One region of the Mesorhizobium sp. BR-1-1-10 genome, then DNA from elsewhere that is predicted to be linked to it. Evidence: riboswitches for the same ligand, from Rfam matches in the RefSeq annotation. Region 1 holds a riboswitch; the other holds the start of a gene.
The links. A riboswitch is a leader RNA that binds a small molecule or an ion and turns the genes downstream of it on or off. The one in region 1 is predicted to bind S-adenosylmethionine.
Positions count from the first base shown of each region.

Region 2: linked by a shared signal. The riboswitch ahead of metX (homoserine O-acetyltransferase MetX) and the one ahead of LB555_RS15405 (O-succinylhomoserine sulfhydrylase) in region 1 are both predicted to bind S-adenosylmethionine.

Region 1 is NZ_JAIUIL010000006.1:287,597-291,580, reverse strand. It holds gene LB555_RS15410 (ceramide glucosyltransferase) at 1-613, shown strand, start outside; gene LB555_RS15405 (O-succinylhomoserine sulfhydrylase) at 644-1,834, opposite strand; SAM riboswitch at 1,891-1,968, opposite strand; gene LB555_RS15400 (2'-deoxycytidine 5'-triphosphate deaminase) at 2,128-3,222, shown strand; gene araD1 (AraD1 family protein) at 3,364-3,984, opposite strand, start outside.
Region 2 is NZ_JAIUIL010000013.1:80,102-84,085, forward strand. It holds gene metW (methionine biosynthesis protein MetW) at 1-479, opposite strand, end outside; gene metX (homoserine O-acetyltransferase MetX) at 538-1,707, opposite strand; SAM riboswitch at 1,825-1,902, opposite strand; gene hisC (histidinol-phosphate transaminase) at 2,040-3,149, shown strand; gene LB555_RS24915 (prephenate/arogenate dehydrogenase family protein) at 3,173-3,984, shown strand, end outside.

The DNA of each region.
Region 1 (3,984 bases):
CCTCAACACATTGCAGGCCCGCTGGCAGTATGCCGGCGCGGCGCTCGGCCTCGGCTTCGCGCAGGGCAAGAGCATGCTGTGGAAGAAGCCGATGCTGGACGCCAATGGCGGCATACGCGCGCTGGCCGCCGAGATCGCCGAGGACGCCGCCGCAACCAAGCTGGTGAACGGCCTCGGCCTGCGTGTCAACCTCGTTGCCGCCCCCTTCGAGCAGCCGCTCGGCCAGCGCACGTTTGGCGAGATCTGGTCGCGCCAGGCCCGCTGGGCGCGCCTGCGCCGCGTCACTTTCCCGCTGTTCTTCGCGCCCGAGATCCTGACTGGTGCGGCGGTCCCGCTGGTTCTTGCGCTGATTGCCGCGGCGAGCGCCGGCATTAGTCTCTGGGCGACCGCGATTGCCGTGCTGGCTGCGTTCTATCTTCCGGAATGCGCTCTGGCCCTGGCCAAGGGTTGGCACGTCTCGACGGGCATGATCGCGGCGACGGTCGCGCGGGACGTCATGCTCCCGGCCATCTGGGCGCGCGGCTGGCTCGGCGGCGCCGTCGACTGGCGCGGCAACGCCATGACCATCCGGACCAAGACGGCGGAACTGGAGGAGACGCCGTCGAGCGCCTGATCGCTGCTGACGACGCTTCCTGGACGAAACCTATTTGGCGGCCTTCAAGGCTTGGGCGATATCTTCCAGCAGATCGTCCGTATCCTCCAGGCCGACCGACAGCCTGAGCGTACCTGGCCCGATGCCGAGTTCGGCGCGGGCCTCATCGCTGAGGTTCTTGTGGGTGGTCGTCGCCGGATGGGTGATCAGGCTCTTGGCGTCGCCGAGATTGTTCGAGATCAGCACGATGTCGAGGGCGTTCTGCAGGGCGAAGGCCGCCGGCTTGCCGCCCTTGACGTCGAGGCAGATCAGCGTCGAGCCACCCGACATCTGCTTCTTGACGATATCGGCCTGCGGGTGGTCGGCACGGCCGGGATAGATGACGCGGGCGATCTGCGGCTGCCCGGCCAGGAAGTCGGCGATCCTGCCGGCGCTCTCGGTCTGCTGGCGCACGCGCAGCGGCAAGGTTTCCAGGCCCTTCAGCAGCGTCCAGGCGTTGAACGGCGACAGGCTGGGACCGGTGTGGCGGAAATAGTCGTGCAGGTTCTCGTCAATCCACTTCTTGTCCGACAGGATGACGCCGCCCAGGCAGCGGCCCTGGCCGTCAATGTGCTTCGTGGCCGAGTAGACGACGATGTGCGCACCAAGCTGCAACGGCTTCTGTTGCAGCGGCGTGGCAAAGACATTGTCGACGACCAGCCGCGCGCCGATCGAATTGGCAAGCGAGGCGACGGCAGCGATGTCGACGACCTCGAGCGTCGGGTTGGTCGGGCTTTCCAGGAAGAACAGCTTGGTGTTCGGCCTGACCGCCTTTTCCCAATTGGCGATCTCGGTGCCGTCGACCAAGGTCGCCTCGATGCCATAGCGCGGCGCCAGCGTCTCGACCACCCAGCGGCAGGAGCCGAACAGCGCGCGCGCGGCCACGATGTGGTCGCCGGCCTTGACGCTGCACAGAAGGGCAGCCGTCACCGCCGCCATGCCCGACGCCGTGGCGCGCGCGTCTTCGGCGCCTTCAAGCGCGCACATGCGCTTTTCGAACATGTCGACGGTCGGGTTGGCGTAGCGCGAATAGATGAAACCAGGCTCTTCGCCCTTGAAGCGGGCCTCGGCGGCCTGCGCCGTCTGATAGACATAGCCCTGGGTCAGGTACATCGCCTCGGAGGTTTCGCCGAAGCCGGAACGCAGGGTTCCGCCATGCACGAGTGCCGTCTGAGGTTTCCAGTTGCGCTTCTTGGTGCTCATCGCTTTGTTCCAGACACAAAAAAACCGGCCGCGAAAGTCGCAACCGGTCCATACGGCCTTGCGGCCCGACGGTCCTTTAGCGACTTGTTTAACGTGGCTGCAAGCCGACCGGCCAAATCACCACGGGATAACGACCCTTTAGACCCGCGCCACGCTTGCGTCAATTGCCGGCTTCATTAAGACGTTTGTACCAAGGCAGGTTCCGCAGAAGTGCCCCGCGGTTTTGCGGCAAGAACCTGCAACAAACAAGAACCTGCAAACGAAAGAGACCAGTCTTGGGGCGGAGCCAGACTTTGCGGCAGACAGGCATTCTTCCCGATCAGGACATATCGGCGCTGTTCCGGTCCGGCGCGCTGAAGTCGCCGCGCGCGCTTGATGCCGACCAGATCCAGCCGGCGAGCCTTGATCTCAGATTGGGCGAAAAGGCCTGGCGGGTTCGCGCCTCGTTCCTGCCCGGTCCCAACCACAAGGTGTCGGAAAAGCTCGATCGGCTGCAACTGCACGAGATCAGTCTGACCGAAGGCGCGGTCCTCGAAACCGGCTGCGTCTATATTGTGCCGCTGCTCGAAAGTCTGGCCCTGCCGGCTGACATTTCGGCCTCGGCCAATCCGAAGAGCTCGACCGGGCGGCTCGACATCTTCACCCGCGTCATGACCGATCGGGGCCATGAGTTCGATAAGATCGCCGCCGGCTACAACGGTCCGCTCTATCTCGAGGTCAGCCCGCGCACCTTTCCGATCATCGCGCGCACGGGTTCGCGCCTGTCTCAAATCCGCTTTCGCACCGGCAACGCGCTGCTTTCGGAAGCCGAGTTGCATGAGCTGCATCGTGCCGAGATGCTGGTCGCCACGGAGCCGCCGAACATTTCCGGCGGCGGCATCGCGCTGTCGATCGACCTCAATGGCGACAAGGATGGGTTGGTCGGCTATCGCGGCAAGCACCACACCGGCCTCGTCGATGTCGACAAGCGCGCCGCGCAGGATGTCCTCGACTTCTGGGAGCCGATCCACAAGAGCCGCGCCGGCGAACTGGTGCTCGATCCCGACGAGTTCTACATCCTCGTCAGCCAGGAGGCGGTGCATGTGCCGCCGCTCTACGCCGCCGAGATGACGCCGTTCGATCGGCTGGTCGGCGAGTTTCGTGTCCATTATGCCGGCTTTTTCGATCCGGGTTTCGGCCATTCGGCGGCCGGCGGCACCGGCAGCCGGGCGGTGCTCGAAGTGCGCAGCCACGAAGTGCCGTTCATCCTCGACCACGGCCAGATCGTCGGCCGGCTGGTCTACGAGCATATGCTGAAGCGACCGCAGGCGCTCTACGGCACCGATCTCGGCTCGAACTACCAGGCGCAGGGCCTGAAGCTGTCAAAGCATTTCCGCGCCGTGCGCTAAGGTTGAAGCTGCCGACCTCGCTCTTGTGGGAGAGATGCCCGGCAGGGACGTGACTGAAACCTATTGCCAGATCGGCGGGACAGCGCCCCGCTCTGGCTTGCCAGCCATTCCCCACGAGAGGGGAATCACGCGCTCATGGCTTCAAAGCGCCTTCACCGACACCTTCACCGGCTTCTCGATCTCGAGCGGGTTGCGCAGCGGCAGTCCGAAGTCCCCGGCCTCGATCTCGAACACGTCGCCGGCCTCCGTCTTGATGCCGTCGGCGAAGGATAGCGTCGCGGTGCCGAACATATGCACATGCACGTCGCCAGGCTGGCGGAAGGCCGAATATTTGAAGTGGTGGTGTTCGAGATTGGCGATGGTGTGGGACATGTTCGTTTCACCCGACAGGAAGGGTTTCTCCCACAATGCCTTGCCGTCGCGCAGGATGCGCGACGTGCCGCGGATGTCCGAAGGCAGGTCTCCGATCAGGATCTCCGGGCCGAAGGAGGCATTGCGCAGCTTGGAATGGGCGAGGAAGAGATAGTTGACGCGCTCGGTCACATGGTCCGAGAATTCGTTCGACAAGGTGAAGCCGACGCGGAATGGCGCCCCGTCATCGCCGATGACATAGATCCCGGCGACCTCTGGTTCCTCGCCAGCATCCTTGGCAAAGGCCGGTGACATGAGCGCCGCGCCAGGCGCGACTGCCATGGTGCCGTTGCCCTTGTAGAACCATTCCGGCTGCACGCCGACCTGGCCTTTCGCGGGCTTGCCGCCTTC
Region 2 (3,984 bases), on a different contig from region 1:
TTGACGAAGTCTCGGATCGTGCAGAAGTGGATGTTGGGCGTGTCGTACCAGGAATAGGGCAGGTCGCTGGTCACAGGCATGCGGCCCTTGACGAACAGCGACAGGCGCACCCGCCAGTGACCGAAATTGGGGAAAGACACGATTGCCCGGTTGCCGATCCTGAGCAGCTCGTCGAGCACCAGCTTCGGGTTGCGGGTGGCCTGCAGGGTCTGCGACAGGACAACGAAGTCAAAGCCCTTGTCGGGATAGAATTCGAGATCGGTGTCGGCGTCGCCCTGGATGACACTGAGACCGCGCGCCACGCATTCGTTGACGCCACGCTGCGACAGCTCGAGTCCGCGACCATCGACCTGCTTGGTGTCCTGCAGCAATTCGAGCAATGAGCCGTCGCCCGAGCCGACGTCGAGCACACGCGATTGCGGCGGGATGAGGTTGGCGACGACCTCGAGGTCGACGCGTTGGCTGCCGTTGACGCTCATGGCTTCGCCTCGTGGACGGCGCATGGCCTTGGTCCGAAACGTCTGCAACTTTTCGGGGTCATGCGCTGAGCCCCCTGGCGCGCGCGGCCGAGCCGATGAAGCCGTTGATGGCGGCAAACAGTTCCGGCTCGTCGAGCAGGAAGGCGTCGTGGCCGCGATCGGTCTCGATCTCGACGAAGGATACCGAGGCGCCGGCGGCGTTGAGTGCGTGGACGATGGAGCGGCTCTCTTCTGTCGGGAACAGCCAGTCCGATGTGAAGGACACCAAGCAAAAACGGGTTTTCGTGCCGGCGAAGGCGTCGGCCAGCCGGCCGCCATGGTCGGCGGCGAGGTCGAAATAATCCATCGACCGCGTCATGTAGAGATAGGAGTTGGCATCGAAGCGGTCGACGAAGGTCATGCCCTGGTGGCGCAGATAGCTCTCGATCTGGAAGTCGGCGTCGAAGCCGAAGGTCAGCGCTTCGCGGTCCTGCAAATTGCGGCCGAATTTTCGGTGCAGGGCGGCTTCCGACAGATAGGTGATGTGGGCGGCCATGCGCGCCACCGCCAGCCCTTTCTCCGGACGCTTGCCGTGCTCGAAATATTTGCCGCCATGCCAGTCCGGATCGGCCATCACAGCCTGCCGCCCGACTTCGTGGAAGGCGATGTTCTGTGACGAATGGCGCGCCCCGGTGGCGATCGGCAGCGCCGAGAACACGCGCTCGGGATAGCTCGACGCCCATTCCAGAACCTGCATGCCGCCCATCGAGCCGCCGAGCACGCAGAACAGTTTCTCGATGCCGAAATGGTCGATCAGCATCTGCTGCGCGCGCACCATGTCGCGGATGGTGATGACCGGCAGGTCGAGGCCATAGGGTTTACCCGTGGCCGGGTTGGTAGAGGCCGGACCGGTGGAACCCAGGCAGCCGCCGATGACATTGGAGCAGATGACGAAGAAACGGCTGGTATCGATGATCTTGCCCGGTCCGATCAGCACTTCCCACCAACCGGGCTTGCCGGTTACCGGATTTGTGCTGGCGACATGCTGGTCGCCGGTCAGCGCATGGCAGACGAGGATGGCATTGGAGCGGGCATCGTTCAGCGTGCCATAGGTCTGGTAGGCGATCTGGAACGGCGACAGCAACGTACCCGCATCGAGCTTGAGCGGCTTGTCGGGCCCGAACCGCAACACCGGGCTCGACGGTTGGTCGGCCTCGTTGTTGGTCTTTCCTGCACGCAGAGCGGCCATCACGTCTCTCTTGCTGCACCGTGCGCTCGTGGAAATCGCTGCCGATCTCCGCCGCCGATGCGTCCGTCCGGCCGGTCGCGGACAACAAAAAACCGGCATTGCCTTCGCAAAGCCGGTTACGTCACGCAAACGGCCCTTTAGCGAATTGTTTAACGTGGCTGCAAGCCGACCGGCCAAATCACCACGGAACTGTCATCGTCTTTCTAGAACCCGCCTGCCTCGCCGTCAATGGCGGCGGCTGGCACCGCTGCCACCTCTCGACATTGCGTGCCATGGCTTGTATCTCCGCAGCGGCCTCCGGATGGAGGGGTTTTCGACGGATTTTGCAAGATATGAACCAGACACCGGATCAGGCACGTCCAACTCCGCGCGCGGGCATCATGGATATAGAGGCCTATGTGCCCGGCAAAAGCTCGGCGGCCGCCGGTGTGGCCAAGGTCTACAAGCTGTCGTCGAACGAGAATCCGCTTGGGCCTTCGCCGAAGGCGATCGAGGCCGCGCGCGAGGTCGCCGGCAAACTCGACATCTATCCCGACGGCAGCGCCAGGCGGTTGCGCGAGGCTATCGCCGAGGTGCATGGCCTCAACGCGCAAAACATCATCTGCTCCAACGGGTCGGACGAGATCCTCGGCCTGTTGGCGCAGACCTATCTCGCGCCGGGTGACGAGGCTATGTTCACCGAACACGCCTTCATGGTCTACAAGATCTACATCCAGTCGGCAGGCGCCACCCCGGTCGTGGTCAAGGAGACCGACGAGCGCGCCGACATCGATGCGATGCTGGCGGCCGTCACGCCGCGCACGAAAATCGTGTTCCTGGCCAATCCCAACAACCCGACCGGCACCTATGTCCCTTTCCAGGAGGTGCGCCGCCTTCATGCCGGACTGCCGGGAAATGTGCTGCTGGTGCTCGACGCGGCCTACGCCGAATATGTCCGCCGCAACGATTACGAAGCCGGCATCGAGCTGGCCGGCAGCGCCGAGAACGTGGTGATGACCCGCACCTTCTCCAAGATCGGGCTCGGCGGCGCGCGCATCGGCTGGATGTATGGTCCCCTGCATATCGTCGACGCCATCAATCGTGTACGCGGCCCCTTCAACGTCAATGCGACAGCGATCGAGGCCGGCATCGCCGCGATCCGCGACCGTGCCCATGTCGAGCGTAGCGTGGCGCATAACGAGACCTGGCTCACCTGGCTGAGCGGCGAAATGACCGGGCTCGGGCTGCGCGTGACGCCGAGCGTTGGCAATTTCCTGCTCATTCATTTTCCCGACGATCAGAAGCATTCCGCGGCGGCGGCTGACGATTATCTGAGCGCGCGCGGCTATATTCTGCGGCGCGTTTCAGGTTACGGCTTTCCCAACGCGCTTCGCATGACCGTCGGCACTGAAGAGGCCAATCGCGGCGTTGTCGCCGCGCTCACGACATTCCTGAAAAGCTAGAACGTCTAAAGAGCTGGAACACCATGGCATCACCGATGTTCGAAAAGATCGCGCTGGTCGGTATCGGCCTGATCGGCTCGTCTCTGGCCCGCGTCATCCGACGCGAGGGCTTGGCTCGCCATGTCGCCATCTCGACGCGCAGTGCGGCAACGCTCAAGCGAGCCGAGGAACTGGGCCTTGGCGATTCCTACACCATCGATGCCGGGGACGCGGTGCGTGATGCCGATCTGGTCGTTGTCTCGGTGCCGGTCGGCTCATCCGGCGCTGTAGCGGAGGAAATCGCGCCGGCGCTGAAAAAGGGGGCGATCCTCACCGATGTCGGCTCGACCAAGGCCTCGGTCATCGCGCAGATGCAGCCGCATGTGCCTGAAGGCGTCCATTTCATTCCTGGCCATCCGCTGGCGGGCACCGAAAAATCCGGCCCGGATGCCGGGTTTGCCGACCTGTTCGACAACCGCTGGTGCATCTTCACGCCGGTGCCGGGCACCGATCCGGAAGCGCTGGAACGGCTGTCGGAATTCTGGCGCCGCTGCGGCGCCAACATCGACACGATGGACCCGCAGCATCACGACATGACGCTGGCCATCGTCTCGCATCTGCCGCACATCATCGCCTACAACATCGTCGGCACCGCCGACGATCTGGAATCGGTGACCAAGACGGAAGTGATCAAATATTCCGCCTCCGGTTTTCGCGATTTCACGCGTCTGGCTGCCTCCGATCCGACCATGTGGCGGGACGTGTGCCTGCACAACAAGGATGCCATCCTGGAAATGTTGGCGCGGTTCTCGGAAGACCTGGCGTTCCTGCAGCGCGCCATCCGCTGGGGCGACGG